Regions from separate parts of the Synechococcus sp. R6-10 genome, predicted to be linked through region 1. Evidence: riboswitches for the same ligand, from Rfam matches in the RefSeq annotation. Region 1 holds a riboswitch; the other holds the start of a gene.
What was found. A riboswitch is a leader RNA that binds a small molecule or an ion and turns the genes downstream of it on or off. The one in region 1 is predicted to bind cobalamin.

Region 1 (11,770 bases):
GGGTCGGGGCAGCGAGGGGAGTGTATTTGTTCTAAAGCGGGTCGGCTAGTCGGAGGATCCAGAGGACTCCGTTTCCGCCCTTTCGTGAGATGGGTTTTGGGTTAGGGTGGAGCTTATTTCCTGTAGAACTTGCAAGGCGCGGTAGGACTCTCGCAAAGTTTGCAGCTCCTGTTGAGTTTGCTCCAGTTGCCGAGCTTTTTGCTCCTGTAAGAAGCGCAGCCTTTGATTTTCGGACGCCGTGCGACGCAGAACGTGCTTGAGTTTCTGCTTCTGCTGCTGAAGCCGAGTCCGCCTCACCTCCAACTGCTGCAGTTGGATTTCTTGGAGTTCCAGTTCTATTTTCAGAGTGGCGACCTGCATCTGGAGTTGGCGAAGTTTTTGGTTGAGCTCTGGCTCTGGTGTGGGTTTTGCCGACTCAGGGCTTGGGGAAGAAGGTGATGACAATTCTTGTAGGGGCTGCAACTGTTGGGCCTTGGCCTGCGAAGCTTGATCCTGGTGCTGCTCGCCCTGCAGTCTTACTTGAGTGTGTTCGCTTACTTCGGTTTCAGTTTCCGTCTGCTGCTCAGCTTGATCAAGAATTTGTCGATCGCGGATCTGGGTTTGAGGATCCTCGTCAACCGACTGCAAAGGGAGAGAATCCTCCTCGGGTTGCCGAGGGTTGCCGCCATAATCGGCGGGATCAAAGGGAGATAGGGTCGCCACCAGCGATTCTCGAAAGTCGCTCCAGGAAGCCGATTGCAGACCCATCTGAACCACCCGCCAAACCCCATAGGCAGACCCAATTCCAGCCAGGATCCCAGGGATCCCGGCCAGGGAGAGGGAAACCTTGGGCAGGGTGGGCAGGATCTGATCCAGCAGCCCCACCACCAGGGCGAAAACAAAGATCCCGCTCCCCGCGGCAGCGGCACCTGAAACCCAAGAGGAGCGGGAGAGCATCATCGTTTTTTCGTCATCACAACCGCTAGAGCGGGAAAACCAGGTTCAAAAATGGCCTGTCTGCACTCAGTTTATCCCGCCAGCAGCCTCTGTTTCCCTCTTAGGGCACCTGCCAAGCCCGTTGGTGGTAGCCCTCTAATTGGGCCCAGGGATCCCCAGCCGCTGCGTGGGTGTGGCCGTGCTGAGGGTGATGGTGAGAATGAGGGTGGTGATGGGATCCGTGCCCGTGATGGTGGTGATGATGCTCGTGAGGATGGTGATGGGTATGCCCAGCTCTGACCTCTGCGCTCACGGCCAGGCGAAACTTGCACAGGTGGCAGTTCATCGGGGTTTGGCCCTGCAGGGCTTCCTGCTCCAGTTGCTGCAGGCTGTGCAGCACCGTATCCACAAGGCCCAATTCCGGCAGCATCAGCCAGTCGATTTCCGGCTGTCGTTGTCGTTGTTGTTCCACTGCCGCCTCGATTTTTTTCACCAACACCCCCGTAAACAGAAAGTAGGGCAGCACGATCACCCGGCGCGGATGCCAGGACAAGGCCCGCTCCAATCCCACGGGCAGGCGGGGATGGGTAATGCCGATAAAGCAAGTTTCCACAGCGGCAAACCCAGATCCTTCCCAAAGCAACCGGGCCAGTTTACAGGCTTCGGCATTGGCCTCGGGATCGCTGGAGCCGCGACCCACAAATAGGAGCACGGTTTCTGCCTCTGGGATCCGCCGCGGTTGGGCAGCTATCAGAGCAGCCAATCGGTCTCGCAGCAGTTGCAGGATCTCGATGCGGATCCCCAGCGGCCCACCGTAATGAATGCGCAACTGGGGATAGAGGGCCTGCAGGCGATCCAATTCCATCGTCACATCGAACTTGTTGTGGCGGGCCCCAAACAGCAACAGCGGCAGGGCCACGATCTCCTGCCACCCTTGGGCCAAGCACTGCTCTACCCCCTGGGCAATGGTTGGCTGGGTCAGCTCCAGAAAGCAGGGGATCACCGGTCGATGGGGGGTGAGAGCTTGGTAAGCCTGGGCTAGCTCCAGAAAGGCTTGCTGCCCTTGGGGGTCGCGGGATCCGTGGCCGATGAGCAACAGGGGCAGGGGGACAACAGGAGACTGCCCAACCGCAAGCGGAGGGGAAACACTGAGGGTATTCAACACAAAAAACTCCGTTCCTTGTGAATCGCAAGGGGTACAGGACAACGGCAGGTGGGTGTTCTGGCTGAGGGAGGGATCCCATCACAGTTGCGTCACAGTGGCGGACTTGCACCGCGCTTTCCCCAGTCTGCCTGAGCCTTTTAGGTTAGCTTGCCGCTTGTCGTTCACCAAGCCCCCTGGGGGGGATGTCCTTGTCTGCCAGAAGATAGCCCTGAGGCATGAGCGGTACGGCAGACTCATGCTCAAAGGGCAGCAAAACTGTTGCCGCGCTAATCCCCCTTGCCCCTGGGAGAGGGCCTAACGCCGGCCCGCTGGTCTGGGGGGCTGAAAGTGTCGCAGGCGCAGGGCATTGGCGACCACCGAAACGGAACTCAGGGCCATGGCTGCCCCGGCCAGCATGGGGTTGAGCAGCCAGCCTGTGAAGGGATAGAGCGCCCCAGCAGCAATCGGGATCCCGAGCGTATTGTAGATAAAGGCGAAGAAGAGGTTCTGGCGGATGTTGTTGAGGGTGGCCCGGCTGAGTTGAATGGCTGTGGCGACTCCCCGCAGATCCCCCGACATGAGGGTAATATCGCTGGCGGCCATCGCCACATCCGTACCCGTACCGATGGCGATCCCCACATCGGCTTCTGCCAGAGCCGGAGCATCGTTAATGCCATCTCCCACCATCGCCACCCGGTGTCGAGGTTGTCTGAAGCTGCGAATGTAAGCGGCCTTCTGATCCGGACGGACTTGGGCAATTACCCGCTGAATGCCTGCTTGCCGAGCAACCGCTTGGGCTGTGGTGGGGTTATCCCCGGTTAGCAGGATCACCTCTAGACCCATCTGTTGCAGCTGTTGCACTGCCTCAGGAGAAGTGGGTTTGAGCGGATCGGCAATGGCCAACAGCCCCACCAGGCTCTGGGATTGGGCTACGCCGATCACCGTTTTGCCCTGGCTTTCCCAATTCTGAACCCGCTCTGACCAAGAGGGATCCCAGGGGATCCCCATCTCCTGTAGCCAGCTCAGCCGACCGATGCGGATCCACTGGTCTTCCACCCAGGCTTCTGCCCCACTGCCTATCCTTGCCTGAAAATGCTGGGCAGGAGGGATGGCAATTTTTTCGGCTTCGGCTTTCTGCACTACCGCCTGGGCCAAAGGATGTTCCGAGTGCCGCTCCACCGCCGCTGCCAGGCGCAACACCGCCAGGGGAGAGGAGCCGTGGGCCCAAATATCGGTGACAGTGGGACGACCTTCAGTCAGGGTGCCGGTTTTGTCCAAGACCACCGTGCGCAAGTGGTGGGCCAATTCCAGGCTGTCGGCACTTTTCACCAGGATCCCCAATTCTGCCCCTCGTCCCGTGGCCACCAGGATCGAGGTGGGGGTCGCCAACCCCAGCGCGCAAGGGCAGGCGATGATCAGCACCCCAATTGTGTTCACCAAGGCCAGTGTCGGGTTATCGGCCAGCACCCACCAGAGCACAAAAGTTAGAACTGCCACCCCGATCACTGCCGGCACAAACCAGGCAGTCACCCGATCCGCCAACTGTTGAATCGGAGCTTTGGATCCCTGAGCTTCCTGCACCAAGCGCACGATCTGGGCCAGAACTGTGTCTTTGCCCACCCGCCGCGCTTCCATCACAAAGCTGCCCGTCCGATTCAGCGTTGCCCCAATCACCTCATCCCCCGCCGATTTGACAACAGGCAGGCTCTCGCCGGTCACCATCGACTCGTCGAGGCTGGAGGATCCCTCTAGGATTACCCCATCCACCGGCACCTTCTCGCCGGGGCGCACCCGGATCCGATCCCCCACCTGCACTTCCCGAATCGGAATATCCTGCTCCACCCCCTGGCGAATTACCCTTGCCGTTTTCGGTTGCAGCCCGATCAGCTTGCGAATGGCCTCAGAGGTTTGCCTTTTGGCCCGTTGCTCCATCCACTTACCCACCAGGATCAAGGTGGTGACCACCGCCGACACTTCGTAATACACATCGGGATGCAGTCCCTGCCGATGGAAAGAGTCGGGGAAAACCGTTGGGAAAATGGAATAGAAGAAAGCCGCGCTCGTCCCTAAGGCCACCAGCGTGTTCATATCCGCCGAGCGCCGTTGCCAAGCGGCCCAAGCGCCTCGATAAAAATGCTTGCCCACCCAAAACTGCACCGGAGCCGTCAGCAGCAACTGCAACCCAGGATTGTGCAGCCACATGGGAAAGCCCGGGATGTCCATCCCCAGCATCATCGGCAGGGATCCGATCACCAGCACCGTGCTGATGCCCACCCCCATCGCCACCTTCAGCTTCAATTCCCGTTCTGCGGCCCGTTGGGCGATCCGCTCTGGATCCGACAGATCGTCCAGTTGCCAATCCTCTTGGATGAGGCGCGCCCGATACCCCACCCGCTCCACCGCCCGAATCAACGCCTGCGGATCCACCAGCCTGGGATCCCCTTTGACGGTGGCCTGCTCGCTGGCAAAATTCACTGATCCGTGGGACACCCCCTGCACCTGAGCGAGGGCCTGTTCGATGCTGCGGGCGCAGGAGGCACAGCTCATCCCTTGCAGGGCCAACTGCCAAGTGCCCTCAGGAGAAGGCGCAGAGGCCGATAGTGCACCCGATGACCCTTTATGGGCAGACATGGCAACACCTTGTTGATGAAACGACAGCTACTCTCCACCCTGGGCAGGGCGAAGGCAGCCATCTGTACAGAAATTCAAAACAGACGCCCGACCGTTCCCGGCCCAAAATTGACTAGGCCGGGGGATATCCCACCTGGGTGAGGGCCTGCCGCAAATCGCCCACAGGCCGCTCAGAAGTAATCCGCACCTGTTTGGTTTTGGGATCCCCTTCCACCTGCGCCTGGGGATCCAGTTGCCGCACCGCTTGCGCAATGGTGTCTATACAGGCCCCACAGGCCAGCTTGGGCACCGTCAAAACAACCTGCATCTTGGAAAACCCCCCCAATGCCACTGAAAGGATGCTAAACCTTACAGTGGGCTGGAAGGTCAAGGGGGAGGCTGAGGCTCGTCCATATTCCAGCGGTAGTCCACCTGATAGCCCCGCTGTCGCCACTCTTCCTCCAGTTGCACCTGTTGGGTGAGGGCTTTGCGCAGGGAGTTGATCAGCTCTTGCGTGCGGCCTCGGTTGCCAAAATCCTGTTCTTCCACTGCCGGAAAGGTTTGCCGCTCCAACACCCGCAGCAGAAATTCGTAGTGGATATGAGCCGGCACAGGAATACGTTTCATCGATCCAAGCAATCCTTAGAGATCAATTGTTCTCGCAGAGATCCATTGATAAATGGTTTTCATTCACTGAGATGACAACAGGTGGCGCACAGCTTGGCCGGGATCCGGCTGGGTCACCAGCGCTTCCCCCACCAGCACAGAGCGCACCCCCCAGGCCCGCAACTGCTGCAGATCGGCGGGGGTATGGATGCCGGACTCGCTGACCACAGGCAGATCGCCAAGGAGCTCCGAGTGGGCGGCCAACAGGTTGCGCGTTGTGTTTAAGTCCACCGCAAAGGTTCTCAGATCGCGATTGTTGATGCCAATGAGCACCTGCCCCCTGGAGTCTTGCAGTTGGGGCAAACGCAACACCCGCTGCAACTCTTGGGAAGTGTGCACCTCCAGCAGAGCCGCCATACCCAATTGCCGAACCAGCTTGAGAAAATAGCCCAAGTCCGCATCCGAGAGAATGGCGGCAATCAGCAGCACCGCATCTGCCCCCAGGCTGCGGGCCCAGAGGATTTGGTAGGGGTAGAGGATGAACTCCTTGCAGAGGATGGGGATCCCTGCCGCTTGACGGATCTGCCGCAGATACTCGCCACTGCCCTGAAAGAACCGCTCATCCGTCAGCACCGAGAGACAACTGGCCCCACCGGCCTCATAGCTCTGGGCAATGGCTACCGGGTCAAAGGGATCCCGGAGAACGCCGCGGCTGGGGGAGGCTTTTTTGACCTCGGCAATCAAGGAAACAGGGTGAGGAGACTGGGTAAGAGCCGCCACAAAATCCCGCACCGGCGGGGCTTGATCCAGTTGCCGTTGCAATTGCTTGAGGGGAAGCTGCTCCCGTTGGCGCTCCACCTCCTGTTCTTTGTGCCAGACGATCGCTTCCAAGATGTGGCGCGGTTTGGCTTCCGGCGCTGTTGTCTGGTACACCTGAGAGGCTACGACCACCGGCGGGGCAGGAGAACGCCGACGAACAGAAAGCGGCTCACCTTGCAGCTCCATACAACCCCCGAACACAACTCTACACCACACCCTAGACTACTTTAGTGCTCCGCCACCGGTTTGAATAGCTACCCCAGGCATCCCCAAAACTCATCTGGCGAAGGTGTTTTTTTTACCCTATGGTTGAGTCTAGAAAGGTGGTGTAGTCTTTATGCGCCTCGGCGAGCCATGTTCTGGCGGCCGTCCATTTTTCCCCGGCCAGGGGCAGTGGCTCGGTGGGGTCAAGGCTGGTGCTGTCCATGCTGTTTTAGAGGAGTTCAGGCGTGCTGTACCTAGCAGAGCTATCCAAGCCGATTGGATTTGCCAAGTCGTCTCTGCAATTGCTGGCCAAGCAGCAGCAGGACAATACCTGGGTGGCCGTGAACGAAGAATCCATTACCTTGGAAGGCCGCATCGCCCAGGAGGCTGGGCGCTTCAAGGATGGGTCATTGGTGCTGGCGGAAATCTCCGGCAACCGTCAGGTCGCCCGCATCAGCGAAGCCGCTCGCCAACTGGTGACCTATCTGCAAAACTTCAGCCAACTTCAGCTCAGAGCCCGCAGCCAGGAAGAGGAGATCGAGGTTTGGAAACAGTCCCTCACCTTTCAGGCGCATGAGCTTACCCGCCGCGAGATGGAGCTAGCAGCCCAGGAAGAAGAGGTGCAGCGGCTGTATGAGCAATACAAGAGTGTGGAGGAAGATCGCAAACTTCTGGACAGCCTCAAAGAGGAACTGGCAGCCCAGCAAGCTTACTTAGCTGAACAACAGCGCCTGATCGGAGAGCAGCGGGAAGCTCTGAATCGGCAGCGGCAAGAGTTGGAAGCCCAGTTGCAAGAAGCTCGCTCCAGCCGCTTGGGGGAGGCAGAAGCAGCGCAGCTACAGGCTTTGGTGCAGCAGCTCCAGGAGACTCTACATCCGGCTGGGGATCCCTTGGCGCTTCTGCAAAGCTTGAAAAGCCACATTCAGCAGCAGCAGGAGCACTTGAATCAACAGATTGCCCAACTGGAAGCAGAACGTCAGCAGGCCCAGGCCCGGCAAGACGAGCTGGATCGAGACTACCGCGCTTGGCAAGAACGCCACACCGCTTGGTGGGGATCCCGACAATCCCTGGAGCAAAGCCAAGCAGAGTGGCAAACTCGACGGGGATCCCTGCGAGCCCATCAAGAGCACCTGCAGAGGATTCTCCAGCAGCTGCAATCTCAAGAGAGCCTATACCAGAAAGCCTCTCGTCTGGTGCAGGAGTACGACTTTATCGTCGATGGCAGCAGCAACGGCAGGGCTGGGGAGCCGGCGATCTCGGTCGAGGAGCTGGCGGCTTTGGTCAGCCAACTGCGCCGAGATTACGAGCAGCGGGCGGCCCAGGTCAGCCAGCAGCGGGCCGAACTGGAGCAAAACCGGCAAACCCTGCGGGAGCTGCAAGAGCGGCTGGCCAGCGCCTCTCCAGAGGAGCGGTTTGACATCGAGATGGATATCGACTATGCCCAGTCTGCCTGCAGTGCTTTGGAAGAAGCCCTGCTGCCTCAGGAAAAAAACCTGCAGCGAGAGTATGAAGAGTTGACCCGCCAGGAAGCCCGCCTTAGACAGCTGCAAAATCAAGCTGCTGCCCCGGTTCAGGTCGATATTGGGCCGCTCCTGGAACAGATCGGCAGCCAGAAGCAGGATCTTCTCCAAGAAAAAGGTCGTCTGCAAACCCTCATTCAACAACTGGAATCGTCCTTGCCTTCTCAGCAGGAGCAGCTCGCCCGCCAACGGCAGGAATTGGAGCAGCAGTGGCAACACCTGGAGCAAGAGGAGGGATCCCTGCGGGCGCGCGCCCAGGCCATGGCAGAAACCTGGGGTCGCCTCAATCACCTGCAGGCCACCCTCTACCCAGAGCGGGATCGGTGGGCAGCGTTGGCAGGAGAATTGGTGCAGTTGGAGACGGAGCTGAGCCAACACCAAGCCAGAAACTCCGCCGCATGCGACCACGTCCAACAGGTACACTTTCTCCTGGCTACCCTCGCGCAGGCGTGAGGAAGTTCACGTTTCCTGTGGGGGGTGGGGAGAACCGGCGCAAGCGGAACTGCGGCCTTAATTGAGGAAAACAAATCTGGTAAAATTCGCTAGCACCCTGCAGCCACTGGGGCTCCCAATTCTCGGGCGAGGGGACTGCAGAGGTTAGTGCGTTTTGCCCCGCTTCTTGCTTGCAGTTGCCAAGGATATTCCAGTGTGAGGTCAGCTTGTGCGAATTGCGGTCGATGCGATGGGGGGTGACTACGCTCCCGAAGAGATCATCAAGGGCGCCCTGCTGGCCCATCGGCAGCTCCGGGTCGGGATTGCACTAGTCGGTCGTCCAGATTCCCTCAAGCCCTTTCTGCCCCAACCCTTGCCTGCTGGGATCACCATTGTGCCTGCCGAAGAGGATGTGGGCATGGCGGAAGAGCCGCTGATGGTGCGCAAAAAGCCCAAAGCCTCCATCAACATCTCGATGCAACAGGTGCGCTCCAACCAAGCGGATGCCGTGGTGGCCGCCGGGAATACCGGAGCAGCGATGGCTGCGGCCTACCTGAATTTGGGCCGGCTGGCAGGGATCGATCGCCCGGCCATTGGCGCTCTTTTGCCCACTTTGAAAGGCAAGCCGGTGCTGCTGCTGGATGTGGGGGCCAATGTGGATTGCCGGCCCCGCTTTTTGGAGCAGTTTGCCCGCATGGGATCCCTCTACTGCCAGTGCGTACTGGGGGTCGAGCGTCCGCGGGTGGGCCTGCTCAACATCGGCGAGGAGCCCAACAAGGGCAATGATTTGGCTCTGGCCACCCACCAGCGCCTGGCCCAATTGCCAGGGATCCATTTCGCCGGCAATGCCGAGGGGCGGGATGTGCTGACCGGGGAGTTTGATGTGGTGGTGTGTGACGGCTTTGTGGGCAATGCCCTCCTCAAGTTTGCCGAAAGTGTTGGCCAGGTGATCACCCAGGTGCTGCGGGAGGAGCTGCCCCGCGGCTGGCGCGGCAAGTTGGGCTGCTGGCTGCTCCGGCCCAACCTCAAGCAGGTAAAGCGGCGCATGGACTACGTGGAGTATGGCGGTGCTTTGCTGCTCGGCGTCAACGGCATCTGCGTGATTACCCACGGCAGCTCCAAGGCGCCGATGGTCTACCACGCCATTCGCCTGGCCAAAGAGGCGGCAGAACAGAAAATCCTACAGCGGCTGCAGGCGGAAATGGTTGACCCTCGCGAACCTGAATCCAACCCCAGGCGGCGCACCCGGCCCCTTCAGGTCTACTCTGGCTCTGGCCCGGAAGTGTTGCCGTTGGGATCCCTGGAAAGGACTTCCTCCCGCTGTCCCGAACCCGTGGAAGATGCCCAGCCATAGCCTCCCGACCGTGCGGCTGGTGGGGGCAGGGGCTGCCCTGCCGGATCCCTGCCTGAGCAACGACGATCTCGGCCAGATCGTCGAAACTTCCGACGAATGGATCTGGCCCCGCACCGGCATTCGTCAGCGGCGCATTCTGCCCCCTGAGCTGAGCTTGGTGGATTTGGCGGTCCAGGCAGCCAAGGCCGCTTTGGCTCAGGCCGGGATCTTGCCTCAAGACCTGGATTTGATCCTGCTGGCCACTTCCACCGGTGTCGATCGGTTTGGCTCGGCCCCTCAGGTGCAGGCAGCTCTGGGAGCAACGCGGGCGGTGGCTTTTGATCTGACGGCAGCCTGCACGGGCTTTGTCTTTGCAGTGGCCACGGCAGCGCAGTTTTTGCAAACCGGGCTGTACCGGCGGGCCTTGGTGGTGGCGGCGGATGTGCTCTCCCGTACGGTGGACTGGGCAGATCGCACCACCTGTGTCTTGTTTGGAGATGGGGCCGGGGCGGTGGTTCTGGAGGCGGGGGAAACCGGCGGGATCCTCAGCATTGAGCTGCGCAGCGATGGCAGTGGCAGCCAGCTGCTCAGCTTGTCCATGGCTACAGAGGCCAAGCCCCTGGTGGGATCCCTGCAGGTGGGGCAGTATCGCTGCTGTCCCATCACCATGAATGGCCGTGAGGTGTACAAGTTTGCCGTCCAGGCGGTGCCGGAGATCATCGAGAAGGCTCTCTTCCGGGCCGGGATCCCGGCGGAAGCAGTACAGGGATATTTTATTCATCAGGCCAACCAGCGCATTCTCGATGCGGTAGCCAAGCGCCTGCAGCTGGATCCGCAGCGGGTGGCCAGCGTCTTAGAGCATTACGGCAACACCTCGGGCGCTTCGGTGCCGATTGCCTTGGCCACTTGGATCGAGCAAGGACGCTTTGGCGCCGGCGATCTGGGGGTGATGGCGGGCTTTGGCGCCGGCCTCACCTGGGGGGCGATTGTGTTTCGTTGGGGGAAGTGAATTGATGACTGTTGCCTGGATCTATCCCGGCCAGGGATCCCAAGCGATAGGCATGGGAAGGGACTTGCGGAACTGGCAGGGAGCAGGCCAGAAGTTGGCTTTGGCCCGTGAGATGTTGGGATGGGATCCCTTAGATTTATCGGAAGACCAGATCCACCAGACCGGCTACACGCAACCGGCTTTGTTCACCGTATCGGCCCTGTTGACAGACTATCTCTACGCCCAGGGTCAGGCTCCTGCCTGCACTGCTGGCCACAGTCTGGGCGAATACAGCGCCCTCTATGCTGCCGGCGTGTTTGATTTCGAGACCGGCCTGCGGCTGGTGGCGCTGCGGGGCCAACTGATGGAAGCCGCAGGGGATCCCCCGGGCAGCATGGCGGCAGTGATGGGGTTTGACCGCGACAAGCTGGAGCACCTGTGCCAGATGATCCCCGACGTCACTCTTGCCAACGACAACAGCCCGGATCAGGTGGTGATCAGCGGCTCAGTGGAGGGGGTGCAAGCCGTCTGTGAGCAGTTGCAGGCCAAGCGCACCGTTCCCCTCAAGGTAAGTGGCGCCTTTCACTCGCCCTTTATGCAGGCTGCTGCCGAGGAGTTTGCCCACACCTTGCGCGCTGTTGACTTTCAGCCGCCGCGAGTGCCCGTCTACAGCAACTGCACTGCCACCGCCAGCCGGGATCCGCAAGCCCTTAAGCAGGCGCTGCTGGCCCAGATGACTGCCCCTGTCCGCTGGCGAGAAACCGTGTTGCAGATGGCCGCCGACGGCATCCAAGAGGTGTGGGAAATCGGCCCCGGCAACGTGCTGACGGGCTTGGTGAGGCGAACGGTGCCGACCCTGACGCGGTGCAATTTCAGCAACCTCAGCAGCTAGGGGATCTGCTATGGAGCTCCGCTAACGCGACCAGGATCCCTCCAAGTGGGATCCAACCGGCAAGCGACCCTGGGCCGGGATCTGTCCCAACAACACCTGCAGCAACGCCTGTAGAGAGACGGGGGTAGTGCCGTAGCAGGCCAAATAGACCGGGATCTGGGGCAGGGCAAAGGCGTCGTAGGGGGATCCCAAGGCCAACCCAATCACCTTTTCCGGCGGAAGGGATCCCAGTAAGTCCGCCAGCAACTCCTTCTGAAGCGGGTAACGAAACAGATCAAGGGATCCCACCAGCACTTGGTCAGCTCTT
Region 2 (6,710 bases), on a different contig from region 1:
TGGAAAGGTCGTAGCTATCCCGGGCCCGAGAGGGGATCCCTCCCAGTTGCCGCACGGCACCCGCCAGCAGATCCCGATGCTGCTCGTGATCCTTCAGGTTCTTGGTGGCCACTTCCAACACGATCTTGCCCACCTCAGTATTGCTCAACTTGCCGGCAGCGGTTTTGTAGGCCCAGATTGCCTGCTGTTCCAAGTCAATGGCCGCGTTGAGGATGGCGATGTCGGCAGTGTTGGACTGGGCGGCACCGGGCAGGGTGCGCAATCCAATTGCTCCACCTACACCCGCCAGCAAACCAGCCAACAACAAGCTGCGGCGGGAGGTTGCAGGGCTGGGATCCCATTCGGCGGCCAATTGAGGCAGAGCGAAGGGAGTCTTTGCAGTCTTCATCTCAAGTCTCCTGTCTCGAAAGATGGCAACCAACCTTCAGGGGCTTGCTCTGGGTCGGGCAATTCCCTCTGGCCTGGTCTGATGGAGATACGCCGTGGATGCCGCCGCGGATGCCTGAGGGAAGAGATTTTCGTGGTCAAATAGCCATGAAATGCCTCCTCGAACTCCCCTCTCCCTCTGGGAGAAGGTCCGGGCTATCTTAAAAGCGTGTCCAACGGCTCCAGTGGGGGCCAGCATTCGGTCGGTAGTGTCGTTATCCATCCATGCGATTCTGGGCGTGAACCTGCACCTTGCTCTGCCGGAGGCCAGCCTACAGAGCTACGCCACCTGGATTGAGGCGCGTATTCGGGAGGGTCAGGGCGCTCAGGTGGTTACCTGCAACCCGGAAATGATCATGCAGGCGCAGCGGGATCCCGCCTTTGCCCAGGTGCTGCAAGCGGCGGAGCTGGTGATCCCCGATGGCATTGGGGTGGTGTGGGCCCTGCGGCGGCAGGGGATCCGCGTCCAGCGGGTGCCGGGGATCGAGCTGGCAGAAACCCTGATCCCGTTGGCGGCAGAACGGGGGTGGCGCTTGGCCTTGGTGGGGGGAAGGCCGGAAGTCAACCGGGCAGCAATTCGATATTGGCAAGCCCAGTGTCCTGCTTTGGCCCTCTGGGGCTACCACGGCTACTTCTCTAGCGAGGAAGAAAAAGAGCTTCTGCAAGCTCTCCAGGAATTTCGACCGCAACTAGTGTGGGTGGGGCTGGGATCCCCGCGGCAGGAGCTGTGGATCCAAAAGTGGCGTCCCCTTTTGCCCCAAGCCATCTGGATGGGGGTGGGGGGCAGCTTGGACATTTGGGCCGGCCAAAAACGGCGAGCGCCCCGTTGGTGGCGTGACCATCACCTGGAATGGTTGTATCGTCTCTATCAGGAACCCTGGCGCTGGCGACGCATGTTAGCTCTGCCCAGCTTTGTCTGGCGAGTGCTGTGGGATCCCTCTTCTCGTTTGCGCCCCTAGTCTGCCGGCGCTCTCTCCCTCCTCTGTCTAGGCGCTTACTATGGTGATCGGTCAGCACATCGGCTATCCTCCTCGCTTACACCGTTGGGCGGGTACGGCTCCGACCCCTCATCCCCCTGCCCCAGCCCATCCAGAGGCCACCCTGGGCTTTTACAGCAGCACCCAATCCGGATCCCTGCAAGCCCCGGCCAGCATGGTGTCCTTGCGGGGCGTGAGCAAGGTCTTTCCCAACGGCAACTTAATTTTTCAGGATGTGAACTTGGAGGTGCGCCGCGGCGAGTTTGTGTTCGTAACTGGGGTCTCCGGGGCGGGCAAGTCCACCCTGCTGCGGCTACTCTACGGGGCGGAACAGGCCACCGAGGGCACGGTCATCGTCGATCAAGTCTGTCTCTTTTCTTCTGAAGGGCGGCGGCGACCCTACCGCATCCCACCGCGTCCGCTGGCCATGTTGCGGCGGCGCTTGGGGGTGGTTTTCCAAGATTATCGCCTTCTGGCCAACCGCACCCTGGCAGAAAATGTGGCCTTCGTGCTGCGCGCCCAAGGGCTGTCCCCCGCAGAAATCCGCCGTCGCATCGGGCCGACCCTAAAGATGGTGGGGCTGACCGAAAAGCGAGATCACTTTCCCCATGAGCTTTCGGGGGGGGAACAGCAGCGCCTCAGCCTGGCCCGGGCCATTGTCAACATGCCGGTGCTGCTGCTGGCGGACGAGCCAACAGGAAACCTAGATCCGGAAAACTCCCTCTTGGTTCTCCAGATTTTGGAGCGGCTCAATTCCTTTGGGGTGACCGTCATCATGACCAGCCATGACCCCTATCTGGTGGAGCGGGCCGGCCACCGGGTGGTGCGCATGGAGGGAGGGCGCCTGTATGATCTGCGCTGAGGGCTGCCGGGATCCCTAGTTTGCTCTTCACAAGCTTTTTGAGATCCCGGAGAGCAGCTTTGCCGGTTGCATCAGCAGACCGTAGGCCCTAAGCCAGCCGCATCAGCACAACAGCGGCACCGCCCGCGGCGACTTGTCAAGCCAGCCCGACCAGTTACATCAGCGGGTCGTGGGCCTTACTCGCGCAGACCCTCAGGTTGGGTTTCCAGAAGCTCCTCCCCTAGCTGATGAGCGGCAGCCACCATATTTTTCAGTGCGGGGATCACCTCCTCCCAGCGGCGGGTCTTGAGGCCACAATCGGGATTAACCCAAGTTTGCTCCACAGGCAAGTGGGCCAGTCCTGTGCGCAGCTGCTGCAGGATTTGCTCAACGCTCGGCACCGCAGGGCTGTGGACATCGTAAACGCCGTTGCCCACCTGGTGACGATACCCAGCCTGGGCAATTTGCAGCAGGGTTTTGTTGTTGCTGCGGCTGTTTTCAATGGAAAGCACGTCGGCATCCAGCCGCTCAATGTGCTCGATGATGTCCCCAAACTCTGAGTAGCACATGTGGGTGTGAATCTGGGTTTCCGGCTTGGCCCCGCCGGTAGCTAGGCGAAAGGCATCCACTGCCCAGCTGAGGTATTCTGGCCAGCGTTCTTTTTTCAGAGGTAGCCCCTCCCGCAGTGCCGGCTCATCCACTTGCACCATCACCGCTCCAGCCGCTTCCAGATCTGCCACTTCGGCTCTCAAGGCCAGGGCAATCTGCAAAGCCTGCTCCCGCCGGGGAATATCAACACGGGGAAAGGACCAGTTGAGCATAGTCACTGGCCCCGTGAGCATGCCTTTCACCGGCTTTTGGGTGTGGGACTGGGCTACTTGGAATTCCCGCACTGTCATGGGTTGGGGGCGAACCACGTCGCCGTAGAGAATGGGAGGGCGCACGCAGCGGCTGCCGTAACTCTGCACCCAGCCGTGTTCAGTGAAGGCAAAGCCTTCCAGCTTCTGGGCAAAGTACTCCACCATGTCGGTGCGCTCAAATTCCCCATGCACCAACACATCCAGGCCAATCTCTTCTTGAATGCGGATGCACTTGGCAATCTCAGCGTCAATGGCTGCTTCGTACTCCGCCTGCGAAACCTCCCCTCTTTTGTACTTAGCTCGCCACTGCCGCACCTCTGGAGTTTGGGGGAAGGAGCCAATGGTGGTGGTGGGCAAAGGTGGTAGCTGAACCTGCCGACTTAGGCGCTGCTCGTAGGGCAGGAATCGCTCGAAGTCCTGGAGCTTGAGGTTGGCCAAAGCCTGGCGCACTTGGGGGTTGGGGGGGCTAAACTGCGCAAAGCTCTGCCATTGCTGCTGGATTTCCGCCTGCTGGGCAGCAGTGTCTTCGCCGTTGAGGGCTCGCGCCAGGAGAGCTACTTCGGCCAGCTTCTGTTCGGCAAAGCTGAGGACATTTCTGAGGGGTTCCGGCAACTGGGCTTCCAGAGCAGCGTCGTGGGGCACAAATTGCAACGAAGCGGAAGGCTGCACCCGTAGGTTGGGAGCTACCCCCTGCAGCTCCCGCAGGCTGGCCAAGACGGTCTCAGGCTGAACCTTCCAGACATTCCGAGCGTCCACTACGCCAGCACCTAGGATCTGGTCAGCCGGAAAGCCATAGGTTCTTACCAGATCCAGGGTGTGGCCACGGGTAAAGTCAAGGCTAATGCCGGCCACCGGCAGTTGCACCACCCAGGGGTAAGTCTCCCCCAGGTCATCGAAGTAGGTGACCAAGTGGACAGGGATCCCGGCGGTTGCCAACTGGCGGTAGCTCATTTCCACAGCTTCCCGCAGGCCACTTCCCTGGCTGGTAACCAAAATGGGATCGTGAATCTGGACTTCTGGGATCCCCAGCTGTTTTAACTCCTGGAGGAGATCCCGGTACAGAGGAAGGAGCTTTTCCAAGTCCGCCCGCAGATCCCCAGATCGCTGGCTAAGGCAGAGCAAAGTCACTGGACTGAGGACAACGGGGCTGGTGCGCTCCCCTAGGATCCCTTGGGCCCGCCGAACTCTTTCCAAAAAATCCCCAAAGTTAGGACTGGGATCGGCTTCCGGCTCAATTTCGGGTACCAAGTAGTGGTAGTTGGTGTCAAACCACTTGGTCATTTCCAAAGCCGGCAGGCCCTCCCGCCCCCGCGCCATGGCAAAGTAGCGGTCTAAACCCGACAGACCTCGGAACCGAGAGGGGATCAGCCCCAGCCAGGTGGCCCAGTCCAGTACATGGTCGTAGAGAGTCTGATCCCCTACCGCAATGTGATCAATCCCAGCTTGTAGCTGAGTCTGCCAGGCTTGAGTCTCCAAATCCCAAAAGGTAGCCAGCAGAGCCTCTGACCCTAGGGCACCACTCCAAAAGCCTTCCAAAGCTTTTTTGAGCTCGCGGCGCTTGCCCATGCGGGCATACCCCAATGTCATGGTTTGTGCAGTCATGTTGTGTGCCATCCCAAATACTGAGTTTTCTAATTTTCCTGCGTTCAATTCGCCCTCAACTGGGATCCCGCCCGCCAAGGAAGAAACCGGCTGTTCCTCTCTTGCCTCTGGAACCCCAACAAAACACTGCCTTTTGCGCAAAAAAGATACTCAACGCAGCCAGCGATCGCAGTGGCTACTTGCCAGCCTACCAATTGAAGTCAGGAAGCCTGACATCTCACTCTTTCCTTCGCGTAGGCGGGCTGTAGATCTTGATAGATCTTGGTGCAACAGCACCCAAAATTTACTCTCTCCCGGCCAACTGGCTCAGAGTCTTGCTTGGGTTCTTGGACTTATTTCTACTGCTGAGGAGTACCGAAAGCTTGTGGGAGCAACGCCGGGAAAATGCTCAGGATAACGAAAGCAGAAACGAGCTAAAGCCAAGACAGTTACCATCTGTACCTCGCAGATGTTGTGAAGTTTAGAAAAACCATCGGCGGGCATTCTGACTGACACGGTTTTGGGGGACAAGATCTGGATCGGCAGCGAATGACTCTAGAGATTTGCTGCAGGACTTCTCCTAAACCGGATCACAGCTGCGGGACAGCGGCAGATTCTCACTGCTCTTTCCCCGTTTCCTCTGGCGGCTGATCCCCGTCAGAACCGATAGCTGAGCTACATCGTATCACGGAGTTCAGAGACGGGAGTAGAGTGCTTCAATCATCACCAAGCCAGCAGCCTTTGGAGCTACCAGACCTCACCTTTCACCCAGCGGTCTTGCAGGAAGTCATCGGAATCCTCTAAGCATCCTCCCCCCCTGCATTGCTCTCAAGATAAGGCAGTGATAGCTTAGCTGCCATAAGTCTTGTCCAGGAGGCAAGGGGGTTTGCTCCTTTTTGCTGAAAAAGCGACAGATCGGGGTTTCTATGGCATCAAGCTTAAAAGTAACTGTGTGGTCTGTGGGCCTCTTCTTGCTGAGCCAGATGTGGGCTGGATGCGCTCAGAATGCTGCTGAGCGGACAGCTTTCGATCCAAAGCTAGCAGGATCCAGCGATCAAATCGTGCTGGCCATTGGAGGGGAAAGGGAAGAAGGATTTGATCCCACCCTGGGCTGGGGACGTTACGGTTCGCCTTTGTTCCAAAGCACTCTGCTGCGGCGGGACGAGAACCTTGAGATTGTAAACGACCTGGCGACTGGCTACACTGTCAGCCAAGATGGCCTAACCTGGACGGTAACCCTACGAAAGGATGCAGTCTTCTCCGATGGAAAACCTGTCACAGCAGCGGACGTGGCTTACACCTTTAACCAAGCAGCTCGGAGTGGTGGTCTGGTCGACCTAACCGCCCTAAAGGAAGCAGTAGCTATCGACACTCATACGGTGGAGCTGCGGCTGCAAAAACCCCAAAGTACTTTTGTCAACCGCCTCATCACCTTGGGTATCGTGCCTCAACATGCCCACGGGCCTGATTATGCTCGCAAACCCATTGGCTCTGGCCCCTACCGACTGGTGCAGTGGGATGAGGGGCAACAACTGATTGTGGAGGCAAATCCCTTATATTACGGCCAGACTCCTGGCATTCGGCGGCTGGTTTTCCTTTTCCTGGAGGAGGATGCAGCCTTTGCAGCAGCCCGAGCCGGACAGGTACACGTGGTTAGCGTGCCTCAGTCTTTGGCTAAGCAAACTGTTGAGGGCATGAAGCTTCACGCCATTCCCAGTGTGGATAACCGAGGGCTGATGTTCCCCTTTCCCCCTAAAACCGGTGCAACAACCCCAAAGGGATACCCCATCGGCAACGATGTGACTTCTAACTTGGCGATTCGCAAGGCGGTCAACTTCGCCATTGACCGACAGGCGCTGGTGGATGGAGTCCTAGAAGGCTACGGATCCCCTGCCTATGGCCCAGTCAGCGGTTTGCCCTGGGAAGAGCCGACCGCCAAGATTGAGGACAACAATCCAGACCTGGCCCGTCAGATTCTAGCTGAGGGAGGCTGGAGCGATAAAGATGGGGATGGGGCAGTGGAAA

Region 2: another riboswitch for cobalamin. It lies ahead of metE (5-methyltetrahydropteroyltriglutamate--homocysteine S-methyltransferase); the one in region 1 lies ahead of NW837_RS11155 (sirohydrochlorin chelatase).

Annotation. Positions count from the first base shown of each region.
Region 1 is NZ_JANSHW010000399.1:2,266-14,035, forward strand. It holds gene NW837_RS11145 (PAP/fibrillin family protein) at 1-49, shown strand, start outside; gene NW837_RS11150 (hypothetical protein) at 46-939, opposite strand; gene NW837_RS11155 (sirohydrochlorin chelatase) at 1,037-2,077, opposite strand; cobalamin riboswitch at 2,110-2,246, opposite strand; gene NW837_RS11160 (heavy metal translocating P-type ATPase) at 2,375-4,690, opposite strand; gene NW837_RS11165 (heavy-metal-associated domain-containing protein) at 4,803-4,997, opposite strand; gene NW837_RS11170 (DUF5340 domain-containing protein) at 5,057-5,296, opposite strand; gene trpC (indole-3-glycerol phosphate synthase TrpC) at 5,360-6,280, opposite strand; gene hmpF (pilus motility taxis protein HmpF) at 6,544-8,271, shown strand; gene plsX (phosphate acyltransferase PlsX) at 8,501-9,604, shown strand; gene NW837_RS11190 (beta-ketoacyl-ACP synthase III) at 9,591-10,592, shown strand; gene fabD (ACP S-malonyltransferase) at 10,597-11,463, shown strand; gene NW837_RS11200 (glycoside hydrolase family 3 protein) at 11,485-11,770, opposite strand, start outside.
Region 2 is NZ_JANSHW010000156.1:983-7,692, reverse strand. It holds gene NW837_RS05070 (DUF4439 domain-containing protein) at 1-388, opposite strand, end outside; gene NW837_RS05065 (WecB/TagA/CpsF family glycosyltransferase) at 636-1,385, shown strand; gene NW837_RS05060 (cell division ATP-binding protein FtsE) at 1,426-2,265, shown strand; gene metE (5-methyltetrahydropteroyltriglutamate--homocysteine S-methyltransferase) at 2,442-4,706, opposite strand; cobalamin riboswitch at 5,163-5,368, opposite strand; gene NW837_RS05050 (ABC transporter substrate-binding protein) at 5,747-6,710, shown strand, end outside.